4 regions of the Salinicoccus jeotgali genome follow, and region 1 is predicted to be linked to each of the others. Evidence: predicted binding sites of a transcription regulator. Region 1 holds the regulator's gene; each other region holds the start of a gene.
What was found. The regulator Rex, encoded in region 1, represses fermentation and respiration genes when NADH is low (regulators of the CRP and FNR family bind a similar motif). The targets are predictions, from matches to a motif close to TTGTGAAATATTTCACAA.

Region 1 (5,845 bases):
AGTCAGATGTCCTTCCCCCATCTCAATTTTCCTACAATAAAAGCCCCTCAATGAGGGGCTAGTGTGTGATATCATATGTCTTCATAATCGTTTCATAAGCTTTCGAACCCAATTGACGGCACGTATAGAAGAATAGCACATCACATATCGCGAGCTGTGCGATGCGGCTCGTCATATTCATATACTGAATATTGTTCTCTTCCTCGGTAATTTCTATTGCCACATCTGAATTGCGCTTAGCGATCGAGGCGTGGTTCTGGGTCAATATGACGGTCTTGATGCCCAACTTTTTGGCGAGTTTGACCACTTCTACCACTTCCCTGGTCTTACCGGATAAAGTGATGAGGAATAGTACATCATCTTCAGTTGCATTGGATAACCGGGTCATGCAGAAGTATTTATCCGTGGTGAAGAAAGCATTGATATTTATGCGGTGGAGATTCTGTTCGAACTCGGTACCGACACTCGCCGCCTCCCCTACTCCGAATATGAAGGTGTTGCGGGATTTCGCAAATAGTTCCGCCGCTTGCTTGATCGCATCGCGGTCCACTATCTTTTCGGTATTATAGAGTGCCTGGATGGTGTTCTTGAAGACCTTATCGAAAATCTCGCGATGGGTGTCCTCTTCCAGATCGATCACTCTTGAAATATTCTCTTTCTCAAGGGTATGTAACTCTTTGGCTAGTTCCACTTTCAATTCCTTGATACCTGCAAGTCCTATACGCTTTGAGAATCTGACGATGGCAGCATCACTCGTACTGCTGCTTTTAGCGATATCTTTGACTGGCATATTGATGACTTTGGCTGGATTTTCCAGCATAAAATTAGCAATGCGCTGCTCCACAGGTGTCATGTATTCAAACCGCTTACGAATCTGACTTAATACCGAAAACATAGTTTTTCCCCTCTCGCCTACCTTGTTACTTCCAATGATAACAAAATAATCAAAATATTATAAGAAGAAATGAAACTTTTTATCTTCCAATAATAAAATTTGTTTCATGCTGCAGGGCGAAGCGTTAATTATCATTGGTTGGCTTTATATCATATCTTGCCATCCTGACATGACACCCTCCTATTTCAGTCGAGAATTCTACGCCTGTAGATTCATTTGAAGGGAATATTCTCGCACTCATCACCGCTTCTCCGTGGTTGGCAAACACTTCTATGCTGGAGATGTCCATAAAGATATCTAGCTGCGATAATGGGGCCTCGAGCTGGACTTTCCGGGTTGTCCCATCAACGTTGCCAGGCAATTTGCCGCTGAAGGTCCTGTCCAGTGTCAAAACCTGCGATTCGCTGTCATAGATCAAACTTGTATGTTCGCGCCTGCTCACCCTCAAATCGATGTGGATGCGGTTTGCATTATTCTCTAGTATATCGAGGACCAATTCATAACTGTGGCCATAGAAGTCTTTAATCTTTCTTGGATAATGATCAAAATAACCTTCAGCGGTCAGTTCGTTCGTCCTATAGTTACACAGCCCATCAAAAGGCTTCTGTATCAGGTGCGAACCACGGACACTCACTTCCCTCGGTATTGTCAGACAATGATCCCATTCACCATTTGTTGGATAGTCCGTTTCTTCTGTCCCCATCCAACCGACTATCAGCCGTTTCCCTTCAGACATCACGGTTTTAGGAGCATAGAAGTCGAAACCGTGGTCCAGTTCATGGAACGCCCCATGTGTCATATGTAATTCATTAAAATCAATATCCCCTACAAGGTAGCCCGATTGATAGATGTTCCAATAGCTGTTCTGATACTTATCCAGACCTTTCACATTGAAGAGTAATACATCTTTGCCATCCAACTTGAAGTATTCAGGGTGGGTCCACATGAAACCGAACTGATCAAGCTCCGTAGCCAGAGGTCCATCATATTGGAAAGAGGATGGGCTGTCGCCGCTGAAGACTAGTATGCGTCCAAACTCATCCTCGGTGCCAGTCCCGAGCATCATGCGATATTTATCTTCGTGAAATACATACGGCGCGTTCATTACCGGCAGATAGCCTTGAGGTGTTCCTTTTATGATGGCCTCGGTCGTCTTGAATTCTTTTTGGGCATCCAATATGGAGTGATACTGAATGCACCTCCGCGATTTTAGGCCGGTGTAGAAAAGGTGTAGTCCATCTTGATTGTCGGTAACGAGCGCAGACCCTGGTGAATCACCGTCTGACAACATCTTTATGACGCCCTGGTCATCGAATGCCACCATATCCTTCGATGTAAGATGATACAGACATTTCGTTCGCTGACCATATACGGGCGTCCATTCATAGAACAATTGATATCCTTCAGCATCCGCCACAAGGCCTGCAAGGCCATCCAAGCTCCCTAGAGGGGGTTGCACATGATAATGCTGTCGCCATTCATCTGATACTTTTTTTGGGGTGTGTGCCTCAAGCTGCCCATCAGCCGATGGATGGCTGAACATCCTTCCATCTGAATCCAATGCCATCTCAAAAAACCTCCCAAATCTTAGTCCAACGATTCTTCAATTGCTTTTTGCTCTGCCTTTAAATGTCTGCGGTAACCAATTTTAGAAATATAGATACTGATTTCATACAAAACGATCATCGGGATCGTCAACATGATATGGGTCATCAAGTCAGGTGGCGCAATCAAAGCTGCTACGACCAACAAGATGAAATAGGCATACTTTCTGTTCTTCTTCAAAAACATTGGAGTCAGCAACCCCAGCTGAGTCAGGAAAAGTACCAGTATCGGCATTTGGAAGATCAGGCCGAATGGCAGGACTGTCCTGAACAGGAAACCAAAATATTGATTGATGCCGATTGTTGTCTCTATCCCCATATCCTCCGACAGTTCAAAGGTGAATTGTATAATATATGGTACAAGTATGAAGTAGCTGAAGGCCATTCCAAGCAGCATGAGCAGCATGACGATTGGAATGTATGATAGTGTCAGCTTCCTCTCATTGCTGTAGAGACCCGGAGAGACAAATGCCCATATCTGATACAGTATTACCGGGAGTACGATTACAAAACCGATGATCATGATGACCATCAGATATATTTTGAGCGGATCGGTCACTTGGAATGCGTGCATCTGTATGGATTCGGTCCATGGTGCTTCCTGAACCTGATATATTAACGGTTTGGAAAGGAAAAAGCCGACCAGCATTGCGCCTGCAAAAAAATATATGACAATCATAAGCCGTCTGCGCAATTCATCAAGATGCTCAGTGATTTCCTTCTTTTCCAATTCATTCATCGATTTTCCACCTCTTTAAAAAAAGGCGGCTTCCGCCACCTCAAGACCTTTATACTTCAGATTCGATTTTCTTCTGGTTTTTCTTCTTCTCTTCTTCGTCGTCATCGTCATCATCATCTGTAGCAAGGCCCTTTGTTGCATCTTTGAATTCCTTCAATGTGGAACCCATGGCTTTTCCGAATTGGGGCAGTTTCTTAGGTCCGAATATGATGAGCGCTACAACCGCAATTACAATCATACTCGTTGGCGTTACTACCATCAGTGTAGTCGGTATGAACATTTCGAGCACAGTATCCCTCCTAGATATGTTTCATATAAAAGAACAGTGCCTGCAATTCGACACTCAAATCTATATTGTGTACATAGATTCCATCGCTTACATCCAGCCTCATCGGTGTGAAATTAAGAATGCCTTTGATTCCGGCCGCTTCAAGACGCTCAGCCATCTCCTGGCTGACTTCTGCAGGCAGTGTAAGGATTGCCACATCTATGCCATGATCTTTAGCCATTTTTTCAATTTCATCCGAGTGGTGGACCATTGTATCATTGATTGTTGTTCCGACAATGCTGCTGTTGTTGTCAAATGCAGCAACTACGTTCATTCTATCATTTATGTTGCTGAATTTATAGTTCAATAATGCACTACCCAAGTTACCTGCACCGATGATGGCGACATTTCTCTTTTGATTACCTTGGATATGTTCCATAAAGAATTTCAACAGGCTTTTGACGTTATATCCGTAACCTTTTCGGCCAAGTTCACCAAAATAGGAGAAATCCCGCCGAATTGTTGCTGAATCTATATCCAGTGCTTCACTGATCTCCCGTGAAGAAACCCGATCCACCCCTGATTTTTCGGAGTTTTTGAAGAATCTGTAGTACAGGGGTAAGCGCTTCATCGTTGCATTCGGGATTTTCTTTTTGTTATTCAAATCTCGTACACCTCTTTTATTGCACTTTGTTGATATATTATATCATAATTGCACGCCTATAGTCCCATAAGAGTCACCTGATTTCATCGTTTTTTTACGCTATATATTGTAAACTTGAGGAAAGTGAGGGATTTATGATGATAGTGATGCAATTAGGGAACATAAAAAAATCTTTCGGTACAGATATGATTTTTGAAAATATGAACCTGGAAATTAAAACAGGACAGACAATCGGCATCGTCGGTAAGAATGGTGCCGGAAAAACAACTTTGATGAAGATGATGGCTGGTGAAATGAGTATTGATGAAGGACAGATCACCAGTCCAAAAGGCATTTCAATAGGATATCTGACACAACAGATGACACTTGAGTCTACACATAATGTCAGAGAGGAAATGCTCCGCCCTTTCTCGAGGTTGCTTGAGACCGGGAAGGAAATGGAGAAAATCGCCGAATGGCTTGCTGTACATGACTATGATGATCCAGACTATCAAGACCAGCTCGATAGATACGAGAAAGTGCAGAATATTTTCGAAGCTGAAGGTGGATATACGATAGATTCGGAAGTAAAGACAGTTCTGACCGGTCTCGGGTTCATGCCTGAGGACCTCTACAGAAGCGTAGAAGCTTTCTCCGGTGGTCAAAAGACACGTCTTGCACTTGGCCAGATGCTCCTATCCAAGCCTGATCTGCTGCTCCTGGATGAACCCACCAACCATTTGGACATGGATACCGTCGCGTGGCTCGAGCAGTATCTTAACAGCTTCTCGGGCGCTATTGCCATAATCAGTCATGACCGCTACTTCTTAGACCGTACTGTCGACAAGATATATGAAGTCGAGATGCATAGGGGCACCCTCTACCACACCGACTACTCGGGTTATGTAAAAGAAAAAGAAAAAAATCATGCACTGCATATGAAGGCCTTTGAACACCAGCAAAAGGAAATTAAAGAGCTCGAAACTTTTGTGGAAAAGAATATTGCCCGTGCTTCAACAAGCAATATGGCGAAGAGTCGCCGAAAAAAACTGGAAAGCATGGAACGTATTAATATGCCTAGGATGGACACGAAAAGTGCAGACTTCTCATTCGATATCAGACGAGAAAGCGGCAATGATGTGCTCAGAATCAAAGATCTGGCCATAGGATACGAAGAGACTTTAAACAGTCATATCAATCTGAACATCGATAAAGGCGACCGTCTCGCCATCATTGGTCCAAACGGTATCGGAAAATCAACTCTGGTCAAGACGATTGCCAAAAAATTATCACAACATGATGGGGAAATCATTTATGGAGCCAACATATCGATTGGTTATTATGATCAGAAACAGGCAGAATTCACTTCCGGTAGAAGTGTACTTGAAGAATTATGGCATGAATATCCGAATATGAACGAAAGCGATGTACGCAAAGTGTTGGGACGTTTCCTGTTCACCCAGGATGAGGTCATGAAACAGATCAATGATTTGAGTGGTGGCGAAAAGGCCCGCATACAGTTGGCTAAATTGATGCTTGAAAAAAATAATCTGCTCATACTTGATGAGCCGACGAACCACTTGGATATAGACAGCAAGGAAGTCTTGGAGCAATCATTGCACAATTTCCCCGGCACCCTACTGTTCGTTTCGCACGACCGCTATTTCATCAACCGCATTGCCAATAAAATTGTAGA
Region 2 (5,845 bases), 720 kb from region 1:
CGTCAAACGAAACGCCATGCGCTCCTATCTTGTTCTTAAATCCAGGACCTGCAGTAATGAACTTATCGTATACTTGCGTGAAGTCACGCTCTACAACCTTCATGGCCGGCATGGTTTTGCCCGGTATCGCTTCTATCTCACCCTTCGACCAGTCTTTAATATGGCCGAGAGGCTGTGCAATTTCCTGTTGGGTGTCATGTGCAAGAGGCATTGTGACAAGGTCCCTATGTTTACCCGGCAGTTGTTCCTCTGCCATCGTTGTAAAGCCCCGCGCTATATCTTTGAAGATATTCCAATCAGACTTTGATTCCCACAGTGGATCTACAGCTGGATTGAATGGATGCACAAATGGGTGCATATCGGTACTTGAGATGTCATGTTTCTCATACCATGTGGCGGCCGGCAGTATAATATCTGCATAGATTGGTGTTGCTGTCATCCTGAAATCCAGGGCAACCATCAAATCCAGCTTACCTTCCACATCATCTCGCCATTCAATTTCCTCAGGCATGAATTCATCATTTGGAGAAGCAAGCAGTCCACTTTTTGTACCTAGAAGGTGCTTCATGAAATATTCCTGACCTTTTGCTGAAGAAGAGATAAGGTTTGAACGCCAGACGAACAATGTTTTCGGATGATTTTCCTTGGCGCCCGGATCTTCTATCGCAAATCTCGTTTCTTTGTTCTTCAATTGCTCTACTGCCATATTGATGATTGCTTCATCAGAATCATCACCCGCCGCTGCTGCCTCTTTAGCAAAGTCGAGGCTATTCTTATCAAATTGCGGATAACTCGGCAGCCAACCAAGACGCGCTGCAAGTACGTTATAGTCAGCCGGATGCTTATAGCTGATTGTTTCAGCAGTAGGGGACTGGAGTGTATCCGCCCCAGCTTCTTCATAACGCCATTGTTCAGTTGCGAAATAGAACCAGCTCGTTGCATTCTGCTGGCGTGATGGCCCACCCCAGTCTTTTGCAAATGCTACCTGACCCCATCCTTCAAGTGGCCTTACTTTTTCTTGGCCGACATAATGGGCCCAGCCACCACCATTTTTACCTTGGCAACCACATAGGATGACCAGGTTCAGAATGGCTCTATATATTGTATCTGAATTGAACCAGTGGTTGATGCCTGCTCCCATGATAATCATGGAGCGTCCATCCGTATCCACAGCATTTTGTGCAAATTCACGGGCAATCTGTATAACCAGTGATTGCTTGATTCCCGTCACTTTCTCCTGCCACGCTGGGGAGTAGATGGAAGATGCATCATCATACCCTTTTGCTTCGTGTTCAGTGCCGAAGCGGTTGACGCCATACTGGCTCAGCATAAGGTCGTATATGGTTGCTGCATAGCGCTCTGTGCCGTCTGCCAGGGTCACTTTTCGTGCTGCGATAGGACGGGTGAAAGTACCATTTCCGGCATTATCAAAATATGGATATACAATCTCAATTACTTCCGAGTCCGAACCTTCAACTGTCATCATCGGATCAATCGGGGCTCCATCATCCCTTTCGAGTTTCAGGTTCCATTTTTTGCCTTCTTCCCACCTTTGACCCATCGTACCGTTTGGAGCGATCATTTCGCCGGTATTGCCGTCCAGTATGACCGGTTTCCATTCGGCATGCTCTGACTCAAGACCAATATCACTCTCTCGTAAGAACCGGCCGGCTTTTAAAGTATCCTCGAATTCATCCAACAGGATGAGGAATGGCATGTCTGTAAAACGTTTGGCATAATCGATGAACATTGGTTCTTTTCGTTCATGATAGAATTCATCAAGAATGACATGCGTCATCCCTTGTGCAAGTGCCGCATCCGTTCCTGGATTTGGTGCCAGCCAATTATCGGCGAATTTGACATTCTCTGCATAGTCCGGAGCCACAGATACGATTTTAGTCCCTTTATATCGGACTTCAGTCATAAAGTGTGCGTCCGGCGTACGTGTCAGCGGAACATTTGAACCCCACATCATCAAATAATTGGAGTTATACCAATCTGCAGATTCGGGTACATCAGTCTGGTCCCCCCAGATCTGCGGAGAAGCATTCGGAAGGTCGGCGTACCAGTCATAGAAACTGAGCATCTCTCCTCCAATCAAGGAAATGAACCTTGAACCCGAAGCATAACTGAGCATGCTCATGGCGGGAATCGGAGTGAATCCTGCAATGCGATCCGGTCCATATGTCTTGATTGTGTATATGAGCTGCGCTGCTATGAGCTGCGTGGCGTCTTTCCAGTTGACCCTCACATGACCGCCCATCCCCCTTGCTTGCTTATAGGATTTCGCCTTCTCTTCATCTTCGACAATACTTGCCCACGCTTTCACTGGGTCTTGTTGTTCTTCCAATGCCGTCCGCCAGAGACGCCATAGCTTCCCTCTCATGTAAGGAAATTTTATGCGCATCGGACTATACTCATACCATGAGAACGAAGCGCCACGAGGACATCCTCTTGGTTCATATTCCGGCATGTCGGGCCCGCATGAAGGGTAATCCGTCTGCTGATTCTCCCAAGTTATAATTCCATTTTTGACGAACACCTTCCAGGAACAGGATCCTGTACAGTTTACGCCGTGTGTTGTCCTGACCACTTTGTCGTGACTCCATCGTTGTCTATACATCTTTTCCCATTCGCGACTTTTTTCTTCCAGAATCGACCAGTTACCATTGAACTTCTCAGTAGGCTTGAAAAACTTAAGTCCAAACAAACCATCCATCTGTGCCACTCCCATCAAAATTTCTGCTATTTGATTAATATATCTATATTATCTGGCTAAAGTGCCTATAAAGATATTAGGGAATTTCCTACTTTTGGTTCTTTTGAACTGTATCAAATTGAAATTGAGGATGGTCATACCCCTCAGTCGAATACGAGATGGCTATACAATAGACAAACACGAGGAAATGATAGGTTCAAAAAGCCCCCTGGCCTTTTAGGCCAGGGGGCTTTATCGAATCAGCCGTAATGTTTTTCTCTAACATTCTTGAACAAGATGTTATTTTCCAGGTGAACATGGTCCAATGTATCTTTTTCCAGTTTTTCCATCCGCTGATACACAAAGCGTATAATCCCGGAGTCGCCTTCTTCTGGCGTGAAATCATTCGTCAGATCCCTCACCCGCCAAAAAGCCTCTACCGCGTTCCGATGTTCATCTTCGAGTTCTGTCAAATGAGGTTTTAAAGCCTCTTTCAACTCGGCTGATGGTGTCTCCATGAATTCTTTAAGCATCGGAAATACATTGTCGTCTTCATCCTTCGTATGGTCGAGGAGCGCAGTCTTCAAATTAAGGAAAACAGTTTCCACTTCCTCAAGGGCACGATCTTCTTTGACCATTTTTTCAACATATTCTTCCAATACCGGTAGCTCATCTTTCAAGTCTTCATGATACTTCCGTTGAATATATTTGATGAGACTCTCTTCGTCCATATACTTCACATCAATGCCATCCATATTTTCAGTATCGAATTGATTTATTTCATATAAAAGGTTTTCAAGTGGCAATTGCTGTGCCTCTCCTATGCTCTGCAATGTCCGTCCACCCTCATTGGCAAAATCGACTCTCAGTTTGCGCATCATGTCGCCGGCTTTTGGAACTTCTGTCACAATCTCGCCTATTGTCATCTGTTCTGTTATATTTTTCAACCTGCATTCCTCCCTATTTTATTGTAACCATACCTTTAAAGCACAGCATCTAAACGATTTCTCCAGCAGTTTAATGAAACATCGGCTAGGGTATATTATAATCATCATATATGAAGACCATGGAGGTTGAATCTAATGAATGAAAATGTGAAAAAGGCAGTAACGCTCCTGCCGCTTATCCTCGTCCCTCTCCTAAATGAAAGAAAACGGATTAAGCAGCATCCTGACGTACAAAAACTCGAGGAGAAATCTTCTCATGCTTATCATACTGCAAAGGATAAAAGCGCCAATGCATTGGATACGGTAAAAAATGCTGGGGCCACGACATATACGACTGGCAGGACAGCATTATCAAAAGTTTCCGGGGCAATAGAAGAAAAACGAAGCGAACGCTTATACACCAAAGAAATGAAGCAGTATGAAGACAGTCTGAAAGAAGCAGAAGCCTTGGAATCCCGTTTCCAAAAGGATAAAGAAAAACACCGCAAATCCCGTTTGAAAGAAATCCAAAAGTCCGAAGTCCCTAAAATAATGCAGTCCCAAAATGAAAACAACGATGGTTTATCATACGATTCCGGGGAAGAAGATCCTGTAGCCCCTGAAATAAAAACCGATATGAAATCCAATCCTGATAACTATGGAGTTGCATTGGCATACGAAGATAATCGCGCATCAAATCGATTGATTGCTGATGAAGATGACCAGGATGATGTATACTCTACAGAAGACGGTGGTAATTCTGACCGATCGTCATTGAGAGAGGATGACAATCTACAGGAAGTACCATCCAATAATGAAGGACAGGAGAGATTAGACAACATGAATCAAAATATGAACCACTACATCGAGAAGAATGTCAAAGGACATGAAGAGGAAAATTACGAAAATGGCCCACTCTTCACAAAGCATAAAAATATACTGGACCCAAAACACGCAATCTCAAAATCTTCATCCTCAGCGGACAATCAAGATTCCCTCTTTAATCGCCACCGTACCATGCAGGAAGAAAAGGTGTCTGAAACAGGACGCAGAACTGGTGAACCCAGTTCAATGACAAAATCAAAGAAACAGATGAAGCTTGAGAAGAAAATAGAAAAACAACGTAGGAAACAATATAAATAATTATTCTTACCCTCCACGAGACATGAAAAGGCAGGTGGCACAGTTTGAAGGTAAATAGCGTGACGGTTTTTTGCGGCGCAAGCCAAGGTAAAGGCAATCTTTACAAAGAAAAAGCATTCGAACTGGGAGCAGCATTGGCTGAACGCGACATCACCATCGTGTATGGGGGCGGTGCTGTCGGACTCATGGGGGCTCTTGCTGATGGTTCGTTGTCAAAAGGGGGGACCGTCAAGGGCGTAATCCCAGAATTTCTCGTCAATAGGGAAATGGCCCACCCTGATGTTCAACATATGAGTGTTGTGAAGTCAATGCATGAGAGGAAAGCATTGATGGAAGAAATGGGTGATGCGATCATTACCCTCCCCGGTGGAGTAGGGACTTTGGAAGAGTTTTTCGAAATGTTCACATGGGGTCAGATAGGATTGCATAAAAAACCTATTGGTATCCTTGATATCAATCAATTCTTCGACTCGATCGTCAACCTTTTTGAAAACTTGATTGCCGAGGAGTTCCTGCAAGAAAAGTATTTAACCCAACTGTTCATTTCAGAAGACATAGATGAAATATTGAAAGGTTTTGATGATTTCGAACCTGTTGAAATCAGATCATATGAATCAAAGAGACATCGATGACGACATCGATGTCTCTTTGATTTTATATTGTCATCTTATAAACGATATGTGGTTTCAACGAATGGCCATCTTCTACCAAAGGATGAGAAATTTCTCCGATTTTCTTCATACCAATCTTTTCCATCACGTTTATGGAAGGGCGGTTTTTCTGAGCTGCCAACGCATAAATTTCTTTAATATCTGTATGTCGTTCAGAAAATTTAAGGACTCCAAGCGCAGCTTCCGTTGCAAATCCCTGATTCCAATTTCTTTTTGAAAGTCTCCAGCCAATCTCAATGCAAGGTAGAAATTCCAATCTGAACGGTCCATTTTCTTCGAGAACCTGCATACCAGCAAAGCCGATAAACGCTCCATTATCGCGTCGCTCAATCGCAAAAAGCCCAAACCCTCTGTCCTCTATATCCTTTTGAGCTTCTCTTACAAAATTTTTCGAGTCTTCTTCAGAT
Region 3 (5,845 bases), 770 kb from region 1:
TGAACAGCCATTCCACCCTGTCTATGCCAATGATCGCCCCGGCCATAACGGCAATCAAGCCAAAGCCTGTATGCAGTGCGAAATGGCTATCCTTCTCCAGTAGTTGCCGTATGCCGTTTACAGCATACTTGAAGCGGTCCAACCATTTCATATCAGTTCTTACGGGGAATGCCGAAAGCATCCAATATCCTATCTTGGGTTTCATTCATCTCTTTTTCTTCTTCCGCTTCCATATGATCGTATTTCAGCAGATGCAAAAAACCGTGGAGGCTCAGGAACATCAACTCGCGTTTGTAGCTGTGTCCGTACTCTTCCGCCTGCTCCTTTGCACGGTCAGTACAGATGATGATGTCGCCAAGCATCCTTGGCGCGTCTTCGTGGATGAGGCTGTCATCCTCATCTTCCATCGCAAAACTGATGACATCAGTGACACTATCCTTGCCGCGGTAGTCATTATTGAGCGCCCTGATTTCCTCCTGGTCGACAAACGATATGCTGATCTCAGCAGACTCGGTTTCATCGAGGTGTTCATATGCAAAGTTAAGAAGTGAATCTATCTCTTTCTTCTCTGTGTCGTCTGTGAAATTCTGTTCGTCGAGAAAATCTATATTGACCATTCCGTTCACTCCTTCTCGTAAGCTTTGATGATTTTAGAGACGAGCGGATGTCTGACGACGTCCGTTTCATCCATTCTGTTGACCGCAACCCCTTTGACGTCGCCTAAAATTCTGACGGCTTCAACCAAGCCGCTTTTAGTGGATCCCGGTAGGTCGATCTGCGTTTCATCTCCTGTGACGACCATCTTGGAACCGAAGCCAAGACGGGTCAAAAACATCTTCATCTGCATTTGAGTGGTATTCTGCGCTTCATCGAGGATGACGAATGCTTCGTTGAGCGTCCTGCCGCGCATGTATGCAAGTGGTGCAACTTCTATAACCCCACGGTCTATCAGACGGTCCGTCTGTTCCACTCCGAGTACGGCATGTAGACCATCGTAGAGCGGGCGCAAGTATGGATCTACCTTCTCCTTGAGGTCACCTGGAAGGAAGCCGAGGTTCTCTCCAGCCTCAACTGCCGGCCTTGTGAGCACTATGCGCTTTACATTGTTGTCACGGAGCATCTGGCACGCGAGGACGACGGCAAGGAACGTTTTGCCTGTACCGGCCGGGCCGATGCCCAATGTAAGATCATGCCGCTTGATATTTTCGACATAGAGCCGTTGACCCGTTGTTTTGGCACGGATGCTTTTGCCTTTTTGATCGCGTGCAATTTCTTCATTATAAAGATCAGCAAGGTATTCGATTGTGCCTTTTTGGGCCATAAGGGCGGCCGACTGGACGTCCCGGAGGTTGACCGCCATACCCCGCTGGATGATTTTCAATAGATTGCTCAGCACATCTTCAGCCATTCCAACATTTTTTTCTGAGCTGCCTTCGACAGTGATTTCATTGCCCAGTGTATGGATGGTGACGCCGAATTCCTCTTCCAGGAATGAGATGTGCTGATCATTTGCACCCAATAGTGCCTGTGCCTCTTCGAGGCTGTCCATATTTATGGTGTTAGACATTCATAAACCCCTTTTTGTGAAAGTTTCTCCCATTTAATTTACCACTAAGTCCCCTTGACTGCAATTGATTCGTAAGCACACCGATTCGCTTAAAATACACTGATCAAGCCCTAAGTAACAAAAATATAAGTAATTGATATCGCAATTAAAATCGTCATCATGCGCCGAAAAAATAAACACAGACCGGAGTAGCCTCTACCCTGGTCTGTGTTATTTCATTACCTTTGATTTTCCATGGAGTCATCGTAGGCCTGTAACGCTTTACCACCGTATACACTGCCCGGGCCCCCGCCCATGACGATGGCGACGCCTGCAATTTCAGCGATTTCATCGCGGGTCGCGCCGAGTTTGATCAATTTATTGACGTGTGCGCCGATGCAACCTTCGCATTTGTCTGCTATGGCATAGGATAAGGCAGCGAACTCTTTAGTCTTCGTATCAAGTGCTGCGTCCTTGTAGGCTGCCTCCTGCAGGTCTTTGAAGCTTTTCATCACATCCGGCACGCTCTTCACCAGACGTTTGGTGTTCCCTTGCGCCGTTGCATTTATGTCATTGAAATTAGCCATCATTCTCCCCCTTTCGTTCAATTCCCCTCAAATTTTAGCATAGTCCACCCTTCAATTCAGGTATCGCACATCCCAGCGTTCCGGCAATAACTGCCGGAGGGATGCGCTTCGCCCGTCAGGAAGATAGATTGTGCAGTCATAATTATCTTCCCCTACCTGGTTGATCAATTCGCGACACCTGCCGCATGGGGCCATGACATCACCGTTCTCATAGACGGCGATGATGCTTGCGATATCGTACTCCCCAGCCGTCACCATAGCGGACACTGCAGCATGTTCTGCACAGAAGCCGATTGATGAAGGCAGGTCCATGGCTACTCCTGTATAAATATTGCCCGTGCGGGTTAAAATGGCGCTCGCGACATGGCCCAACTTGCCGTTGCGGGTGGTCCTTTTAGTATTGAGTATTTCTCTAGCCGATTCGTACAAGGTGTCCCGTTCCATCTTCGTCATTCCAATCTTTTTCATATTCATGATTAATTATATCAGAATGAATGACGATTGATGAATCTTCATTTCATCTATATGACGTAGACAAGATAGATGATCGCCCAGCACGTCACCCATATGGCATGGATGATTTCGAGGATGCCGATCCGCTTCATCTTCCATCCCCTGCCGTACAGGAGAACAGCCCTGATCAGGCTGAATATGAATGCGATTGCCAAAAACCAGTGCCACCACATCATCAGTATAAAAAGTGCCGTATGATACGAAAAGGAAATGATTTTAAATATCCTGTTCTTCTTTTCCCTGATCATCGTTTTGACGAATAATGCAGTGCTGATGAAAAATAACAAGCTGATCAGCATGGTGAAGAAGATACCACTTGTAAATGTATGTAGATTCAAAAATGCAATGCCCCCGCCTGCTATTGAAAAGATGATGATGGCTGCAACATCATTGACCAAGGCACGCTCCTTTTTGATATAGGCATAGCGCGCATTTACCATACCGAATGGAATCATCGCCATAAAGAAGAAGATTATCCGGTATTCGGTGATGAGCGGGTAGACAAAGAGCAATGCGGCAGCTGCAAAGAACAGGGCTGCTGCTTTCAAATAGCCATATTCCTTTCGTTTGAACCGTTTGATGAAATGGAGGATGTGATCCGCCATAAAGAATATCATCAACCATCCTGCCATATAAAATAACTGAGAAAGATGAAAGCCTCCGGCGACCATGCCTATTATGAGCGGCATGAATACCATGGCCCATGCACCGTGCTGATTCTGTTTCTTGAATTTCATCCCGACACCTCCTGCTTCAATCATAGCAGTCCCATAATGAGGCAGGACGCGGCGAAACCGACACTTTTGTGAATAAAAAAACAAGGAAGGGAGCCTTCCTTGTCTTCATTTATTTCATCTGTCTGCCATGCGGTCATATAGACGCCCTGGCCATCTTTCATCTTCGCACATCAATTCAACCGTAAACAGATGGACGGAAACTATGGCGATCAGGGCGATTGCAAACATAATTGCCATCGCCACGATGGATATTTCAAAAAAAGCGGGCAGCAGCATGAGGATGGGCAGCAGCAGCGTGGCAGCCACACATCTTTTGGCATACTTGCTGGACAAGTACTGCTTTTCACCGCATGACGGACAGTCCATTGATGGATTGAATGCCAGATATTGTGTCATGACATGTTTAAAATTCCAGTTCTCTCCACAATTGTTACACTGTGTCAAGGTACCTCTCCTTTATACATTCGTCATATGGAGGCTCGTGAATGAGTCCATGGTCTTCCATGCATGCACGACATTATGCCATAGACATCTCGATAACGCAAACCACCACTTATCTAGTCATCAAGCTTCAAGCCTTTCAACTGCTCTGCCAGGGCATTATTGATCGGTGCTTCGTCATCCTGCTTCTGCATATACTTCTTCACTGTCTTTTTATCGACTTTCCCGCGGTCCTGTTTCTTTTTGCGCGCTTCGAACGCTGATAGTTTTTCCCTGTATCCGCAGGAGCATGTGAATATCTGGCCCTCGCCTTCACCACTTAAAGTCATCTTCTTCTTGCATCTCGGACAACGGGCATTGGTGATGCGCGCAACATTTTTGCGGTGGCCACACTCACGATCCTGGCATACGAGCATCTTGCCTTTTTTGCCATTGACTTCAAGCATCGGCTTTCCGCAGTCAGGGCATGATCTGCTTGAAATATTGTCATGTCTGTACGTCTTGTCGCTCGCCTTTATCTCCTGGATGATCGTTTTGGTGTGCGCCTTCATTTCTTTGATGAAAGTCTCCCTATCCAGCCTACCTTTTTCGATTTGCTCAAGTTTCTGTTCCCATATGGCTGTAGTGGCCGGTGAGCGCAGCGAATCCGGGACCAGTTCCAACAGCTGGCGCCCTTTTGAAGTCGTGCGAAGTTCCTGACCTTGTTTTTCAATCATAAAGGCGTTCAATAATTTCTCAATGATGTCCGCACGTGTTGCGACTGTGCCAAGCCCACCTGTCGCATCCAATACGTTCTTAAGTTTCTTGTCGTCCATCTCCATGTACTTGGTTGGATTTTCCATTGCCGACAATAAGGTGGCTTCTGTAAACCGTGATGGTGCTTTAGTCTGTCCGGATGTCTGGTTGATGCGGTCAATTTCAAGGATATCGCCTTCATTCAATTCAGGGAGCTGCTGATTCTTCTGCTCAGTCCCCGGATCTTCACGATGATTCTTATAGGCCGCTTTCCATCCTTCTTTCTTGACGGTGCTGCCCTGAGCCGTGAAATGCTCGGTCCCGGCGTTCACCTTCACCGTCACCTGCTCATATTCATGTGCCGGGAGCAGCACAGCCATGAACCTTTTTATGATCATATCATAGAGGCGCTTTTCCCTTTCATTGAAGTCTGCAGGATGCACATGGTTCTCAGTCGGTATGATCGCATGGTGGTCGCTGACTTTGCTGTCATCGACAAATGATTTATTGGCCTTTATGCCACTGCGCAATATTTTGGTTGCGATGGGCCGGTACTCGCCGATGCCTGCCGCTTTGAGCCTTTCGGGGAGCGTGGGGGTGATATCTTCGGAAATATACCTTGAGTCGGTACGTGGATAGGTGACGACCTTATGGCGCTCGTATAGGCTCTGCAGCACATTCAACGTTTCCTTTGCCGAAAAATTCAATTGTCTGTTGGCGTCGCGCTGCAGTTCCGTCAAGTCATACAAACCAGGTGCAGAAGATTTCTTCGTTTTATGTGTGATGACAGCGACTTTAAATACTTCGCCTTCAATTCTCTGCATGGTACGGTCCAAAGCGTCTTTATTGAAGCTGCGCGTCTGGCCTTTATCATCTTGCCATGTCAGCTTCAAACCGTGTGCATATGCTTCTATGCCATAGTATGTCCTGGGGTTGAAATGTTTGATTTCCTGTTCGCGGCGTTCGATGATCGCAAGCGTCGGAGTTTGGACGCGGCCGCAATTCAACTGCGCATTGAATTTTGTCGTCAAAGCCCGGGAAGCGTTGAGTCCGATGTACCAGTCCGCCTCAGAACGCGCTACAGCCGCTTCATAGAGATCTTCATAATTTTTGCCGGGTTTCAAGTTGTTGAACCCTTCCCTGATCGCCTTATCCGTCACTGAAGAGATCCACAACCGTTCAATCGGCTTTTGTACTTTTGCTTTTTTGATGATCCAACGGGCCACAAGCTCCCCTTCACGGCCGGCTTATCTGAATATAATTGTACATAATTAAAGTGTACATAA
Region 4 (5,845 bases), 1.0 Mb from region 1:
TTCTATCTCATCCTCATCACCCATTATGATCGACTCCAACCCAAGTTTCCGGTAAAAGGCGACAGCAGCTGAAATATCTTTGACGCCAAGTGTAATCAGATTGATTCTGTCCATGGCCATTCCCCTTTTCAGATAAGGTAGTATAGAAGATGTAGTTTTACATTGTAAATATACCATATATATTTGGTGCTGACAGAATATGGTGCAAAATATATTCTGAGCGCACCCTCCCCGCCATCCGCTTCAAACTGGTCAGCGGGGATATTTTTATATAGAATGAGGGCAAAGAAGGGAGACGATCCATTATGAAACGATTACTGGACTGTAATGCATCTGATTTCAAAGGCATGTCCGGCCGGGATCTGAAACAATCCATCCAGGCAAGTGAAGGCCGGGTGATGCTCGCAGAGACGATGGCCACAGTGCCCCCACTCTATCCGGACATCACCAATGCAGAACTGGCCGCTTCATTCGGAGCGGACATGCTGCTGTTCAACCTGCTGGATGTCTTCGAACCGAAAGTAGAAGGACTGGAGCCTTCTGCCGACTTGGAGTTGATGCAGGAAATTAAACAGCTTACAGGACGGCCGATCGGACTCAACCTTGAGCCGGTCGATCTCGATGCCGAGGAGATTGAAGCGCTCGACACCATCAACCGCGGACGCATCGCATCCAAGGAAGCACTAACGGCTGTAAAGACCCTTGGTTTCGACTTCATCTGCCTTACCGGCAATCCAAAAACGGGTGTCTCAAATGATGAGATCGCCCTAGCCATAGCGCGTGCCCGGGAGATATTCGGTGAAGATATATTGATCATCGCCGGCAAAATGCATGGAGCTGGTGTAGCAAATGAAACAGGCAGTACAATCATCACCAATGAAACCCTCAACACTTTCATCCGTGCAGGCGCCGATGTCATTCTGATGCCGGCACCCGGCACGGTGCCCGGGATCACCGTAGAAGACGCCCAGCAATATACCACCCATATCCATTCACAAGGTGCACTTGTTATGTCAACGATTGGTACCAGCCAGGAAGGTGCTGATGCCGCGACTATCCGCCAGATTGCCTTGAACGCCAAGATGGCCGGTGCCGACATTCATCACATCGGAGATGCGGGCTTCTACGGAATCGCAGTGCCGGAAAACATTATGGCCTACTCGATTGCCATCCGTGGCCGCCGCCATACTTATGTGCGCATGGCCCGCTCCATAAACCGGTGAGGATGCACGCAGCTGATGTATCCTGGTGATATGCCACAGACATAAATGGAACACCACCAGGTAATAGAACCCAGGAGGATAAATGTGATGATCTATACAGTTACTTCGACGCTGCCCGAACAGCACGGCGGAAGAACGAAATCATTGTTGAGCAGAATCAAACTGCTGCAGGATGAACTCGGTGTCCAATCGACGATCCTTACGACCAATTACAATATCAACTATCCTGATATATATGAGGTGTTCAGAAAAAGGGACGTTGTGCATGAGAACACACAATTTGAAAACATATACGATTGGCTCTCAGGCTATAAATTATTCGATATAAAGAAAACGTTGATCATAAACAAACCCAAGATAACCGAAAGTGAAGTTGACATTGAAGGGTTGACTGCAGAACGTGTCGATGACGATACTGTGCGCTACTACAAAGGTGACGAATATACCCTCTACCGCAAGTTTCATGAAGATTCCCGCGTGCTTAAATTTGAGGATTTCATGAGTCCCATATCCAAGAAAAAAGTCGAGAGGAGAAGCTACAACAAATATGGCGATCTCCACCAGATCACGCGGTACGACCCAAAAACCTTCCATAAAATTTCAGAAGAATTTTATGACGTCCATGGAGATGTCTACTGCATCAACCATTACACCATCAAAGACGATGAACCCCGTCTTTCCTTAATAGAACTGCTGAAAGATGACAGACCCTATAAATTCTTTGCGATGAGAAAAAACTATTCCAATATTATTTCGAAGAAAGATTCAGTGAAGGTGATATTGTCTTCAATGACGCCCGTCTGCTCGACCGCCCGCTCCTCTCCAATGATAGCGGGACGAAAAATGTTCTGGTCTTCCACAGTTCCCACCTGGCTGACACAGGGGAAGGGATACGCGGCTCCTATAAATACGCTTTGGGAAACAGCGACAAGGTTGCAAGCTATCTCGTATTGACACATCATCAAAAGGAAGACATTCAGAAAGTGATGGACATATCGGACGAGAAATTCAGCGTCATCCCCCATTTCCTCACCCCGAGTAAAACGGTCAGGGGGAAGGTTAAAGAACAGTTTGTCTATATAGGCCGTTTCAGCGCTCAAAAGCAGCTCGACCATCTGGTCCGGGCTTTCAAAATATTCAAGGATGCAGGATATGAAGAAAGACTCGTCCTTTACGGCATGGATGAAGGAAATCAACTCGCCTCACTCAAGAAACTTATCGCAGAACTCGAGTTGACAGACCATGTGGACATCCATGGCTTCACCAACAACCCTAAAAAGGTATTCGCTGAATCCAAAGCTTCTCTGCTCACAAGCAAATTGGAAGGGTTCGGGTTGACGGTCATGGAAAGTATAGATGCCGGGTGTCCGGTCATATCCTACGACGTCCGATACGGCCCCCGTGAAATCATTGATGAAGGCAAAACGGGCTATCTGGTCGAGCCCCAGAACATCGAAGCATTCGCTGAATCGATGATGAAGATATCCGATAATGGCCTGGAATCAGTCGAGATAAGTGATAGGCTCCATAAGGAGACCGCTGTGGAGAATTACAGAAGGTTGCTCGGACAGCTGTAAATTTTCATATAGATGGCCAAAACAGAAATAACCCTCGGGATACATATATACGTCCCGAGGGTTATTTCCATTCAACTACATTGCTTTCCTGACGCGTTCAAACAAGACATGGTTTTCAAGATGGACGTGATCGAATGTATCCTTCTCAATTTTTTCAAGTCGTGTATAGACAAGTCGGTATGTGCCACACGCCTCACTGTGCGGTGTGAAATCGGAAGTGATCTGACGCAGTTCTTTTAGTATATTGCCTACCGTTTCATGTTCGCCTTCCAATTCACTGACGTGCGGCTGAAGTTTATCACTTATTTCTGATGATGGATTTTCCATGTATTGAATGATCATCGGGAAGACGACATGGTCTTCCTCTTCTGTATGTGTCATCATCTCACTGCGCAGCTCCTTATACAGTTCCTGCAGACGGACAAGATGGGGTTCGTTCGGACCATGCTTGCGTGCAAGCTTTGTGACATACGGACTGAGCGCCTGGAATTCATCCAACAGTTCCTGGTGGTATCTGTTCTGGATGAAGGTGATGATGCCTTTTTCATCAAGATATTTTGGCTGTATGCCGGACTCGTCGCGCGTCTCTATTGCGTTTATCTCTCCCATCAAGCCCTCTAAGTCGAGGCCGCGGGCCGCCACTGCTTCTGATAGTGAAATCTTACCGCCACAACAGTAGTCAATTCTATTTTTCCTGAATATATCTGCGCTTTTTGGAATTTCATTAACGATGTCCCGTACCCACATTCCGTGATTTACAGTTGTCATGATAACCCTCCTGTTTTAAACATTCATTTTTTATACATGTTTAATATAACACACATTTTTCTACTGTGATTGCGTTTTCAATGTGATTTGTTGAACATTTAGTGACAATGATAAGTCAATGAAATGGCCATAAGGTTTCTAAATTAAATCATATATTTTTACACTTGCATTATTCTGGTCTCACAACATATTCATCCACATAGTTTCATTGATAAAAAAATCACACCCTATCCCTTGTACGGTCTAGTATTACAAGTATATAGTGATAGCGCTTTCAATTGTTTTATAGAAATATTATTTCATCTATAATTAAAATAAATTTCACGATAACTTACGTCATAACAGTTTGACACTTTGGTGTGCTCTATGTTTAATATAGTACTGTTGAAATATATTTCATAATAAAAATTTAAAATCTGTCATTCCGGTGTATAGCGCCGGAGTGGCCCGCAACTTCAAGAAGGAGAGATTTGTTTGAGTAATCAACAAGAACCGCTGAAAATCGGGTTTGCCTATGTAGGGGTAGTGCTCGGTGCGGGGTTTTCTACAGGTCAGGAGATCCTGCAGTTCTTCACCAACTACGGTATGATGAGTTACTGGGCGGTCCTGCTTTCAGGGATGGTCACGATGTTCATCGGACGCCAGGCATCAAAGCTCGGCAATCGTCTGGATGCGGATTCGCATCTTGAACCGATCAACGAACTGTTTGGGGAAAAGCTCGGAAAGGTCATCGACTACATACTCGTCTTCTTCCTCTACGGCGTCATGGTCATAATGCTTGCAGGTGCCGGTTCGGCCTTCAATGAAAGTTTCGGCGTGCCTTCATGGCTCGGTTCGCTCATCTTGGCCATCGGTGTTTTCATCACATTGAACATGAGCTTCAATAAGATTCTTGTAGCGCTCGGTGCTGTCACACCTTTCCTGATCGCTTTCGTCATGATCATCGCAGCCTACAGCTTCTTCAATCCAAGCGTGCCATTTGCACAAGTGGAGGAATATACTGACGTGACGAAGACGCCTTCAGCCGCCTGGTGGTGGGATGCATTGACCTACAGCGGTATCGTCCTTGCGATGGCATTCAGTCTGTTGTCCATCATGGGCGCACAGGCGTCTGGCATCAAAGCAGCCCGTAAAGGTGGGTTATTCGGCGGTATCATGCTGATTCTATTGCTCGTGCTGATGAATGGCGGACTGCTCGCAAGGATTGACATCACCAACCCTTCTGAAATTCCATCGCTTGTCCTAGCACGTGAAATCCATCCTATACTTGGATTCGGGTTATCGATCGTCATGCTGCTGGTCATCTATAATACCGCAGTCGGCATGTTCTATCCGTTCCTGTCCAGATTTTCCGAGCCTTATACGAAACGCTACCGTCTGCTGCTCGGCGGCGGACTGATCTTAGGATATTTCCTGAGCCTGGTCGGCTTCGTCGGCCTCGTCAATTTCTTCTATCCAATCTTAGGTTATGTCGGATTGCTTCTCGGGGCTGCCTTAACCGTAAGGTGGGTCGCAAGCAAAGTATCGAGCAAACAACCTGCACAATAGAAATATCCCCATCGATGGACAAAAGCCACCGATGGGGATTTTTTAGCCTATGCTGCGAATCAGTACGGATATGATGTAGACCACAATCGCGCTTGAGACGAATATTATGGTGAAGCGCCAGTATTCACGGCTTGGATATTCCGTCACGCCAAGCTTTCTGAGTACGGTAGTGATCGTTGCTGCGGAAAAAGCGATGCCCCCGATGCCAAACAGCATGAACGAGAGGATGATGAGTAGATCTGTCATGGAAATCTCACTTTCTGAGTAGTATATCCATTACTCTATCAGATTCCTAGCTTCAGATATAGTTCAGCATATTCATATATGACAATAAAATGAGCACTTCAAGAGAGCATCATCCGCGCCTTTAGTGTATAATTACATTAAAGGCGTAATCACGTCCTAAAAGGAGTGGTAGCATGAAGAACTCGACCAGACTGCAGGAGTTTCCGACCATCCCCTATCTGTCTTCCGAGCTCCATAATCCACCCGTCTCAACGTACGAGCACACTTTAGGGCACTACCGCGGTGCCAAAGGCAGACCAAAGTTTTTGGACGATAGGCCAAAACGCAGTAAAGATGGACAGAAGAAACCCCACTCAAAATAATATTCTGAGTGGGGTTTTCGTGCTTATATTACTACTGCTTCATGTTGACGAAGACGCTTTTAACTTCTATATAGTTTGAAATGCCGTAATCTCCGCCCATTTCACGCCCAATGCCTGACTT

Region 2: ACZ43I_RS01715 (nitrate reductase subunit alpha) is a predicted target of Rex. The motif match lies at 2,821-2,838, and genes of this name have one in related genera.
Region 3: ACZ43I_RS05610 (YwiC-like family protein) is a predicted target of Rex. The motif match lies at 3,450-3,467, and genes of this name have one in related genera.
Region 4: ric (iron-sulfur cluster repair di-iron protein) is a predicted target of Rex. The motif match lies at 3,649-3,666, and genes of this name have one in related genera.

What each region holds. Positions count from the first base shown of each region.
Region 1 covers NZ_AP043830.1:1,897,082-1,902,926, forward strand. The annotation lists gene ACZ43I_RS09785 (MurR/RpiR family transcriptional regulator) at 59-895, opposite strand; gene ACZ43I_RS09790 (glycoside hydrolase family 32 protein) at 1,020-2,462, opposite strand; gene tatC (twin-arginine translocase subunit TatC) at 2,483-3,238, opposite strand; gene ACZ43I_RS09800 (twin-arginine translocase TatA/TatE family subunit) at 3,288-3,518, opposite strand; gene ACZ43I_RS09805 (redox-sensing transcriptional repressor Rex) at 3,538-4,137, opposite strand; gene ACZ43I_RS09810 (ABC-F family ATP-binding cassette domain-containing protein) at 4,308-5,845, shown strand, end outside.
Region 2 covers NZ_AP043830.1:335,308-341,152, reverse strand. The annotation lists gene ACZ43I_RS01715 (nitrate reductase subunit alpha) at 1-2,719, opposite strand, end outside; gene ACZ43I_RS01710 (hemerythrin domain-containing protein) at 2,959-3,645, opposite strand; gene ACZ43I_RS01705 (hypothetical protein) at 3,781-4,767, shown strand; gene ACZ43I_RS01700 (LOG family protein) at 4,812-5,399, shown strand; gene ACZ43I_RS01695 (GNAT family N-acetyltransferase) at 5,422-5,845, opposite strand, start outside.
Region 3 covers NZ_AP043830.1:1,126,575-1,132,419, reverse strand. The annotation lists gene ACZ43I_RS05635 (diacylglycerol kinase family protein) at 1-151, opposite strand, end outside; gene ybeY (rRNA maturation RNase YbeY) at 153-617, opposite strand; gene ACZ43I_RS05625 (PhoH family protein) at 623-1,567, opposite strand; gene ACZ43I_RS05620 (carboxymuconolactone decarboxylase family protein) at 1,786-2,136, opposite strand; gene ACZ43I_RS05615 (cytidine deaminase family protein) at 2,185-2,586, opposite strand; gene ACZ43I_RS05610 (YwiC-like family protein) at 2,655-3,383, opposite strand; gene ACZ43I_RS05605 (TIGR04104 family putative zinc finger protein) at 3,498-3,827, opposite strand; gene ACZ43I_RS05600 (DNA topoisomerase 3) at 3,941-5,785, opposite strand.
Region 4 covers NZ_AP043830.1:638,251-644,095, reverse strand. The annotation lists gene ACZ43I_RS03285 (VOC family protein) at 1-114, opposite strand, end outside; gene ACZ43I_RS03280 (DUF7916 family protein) at 306-1,223, shown strand; partial or broken gene ACZ43I_RS03275 (glycosyltransferase) at 1,311-2,800, shown strand; gene ric (iron-sulfur cluster repair di-iron protein) at 2,876-3,568, opposite strand; gene ACZ43I_RS03265 (YkvI family membrane protein) at 4,043-5,116, shown strand; gene ACZ43I_RS03260 (hypothetical protein) at 5,159-5,362, opposite strand; gene ACZ43I_RS03255 (hypothetical protein) at 5,536-5,724, shown strand; gene ACZ43I_RS03250 (aldehyde dehydrogenase family protein) at 5,756-5,845, opposite strand, start outside.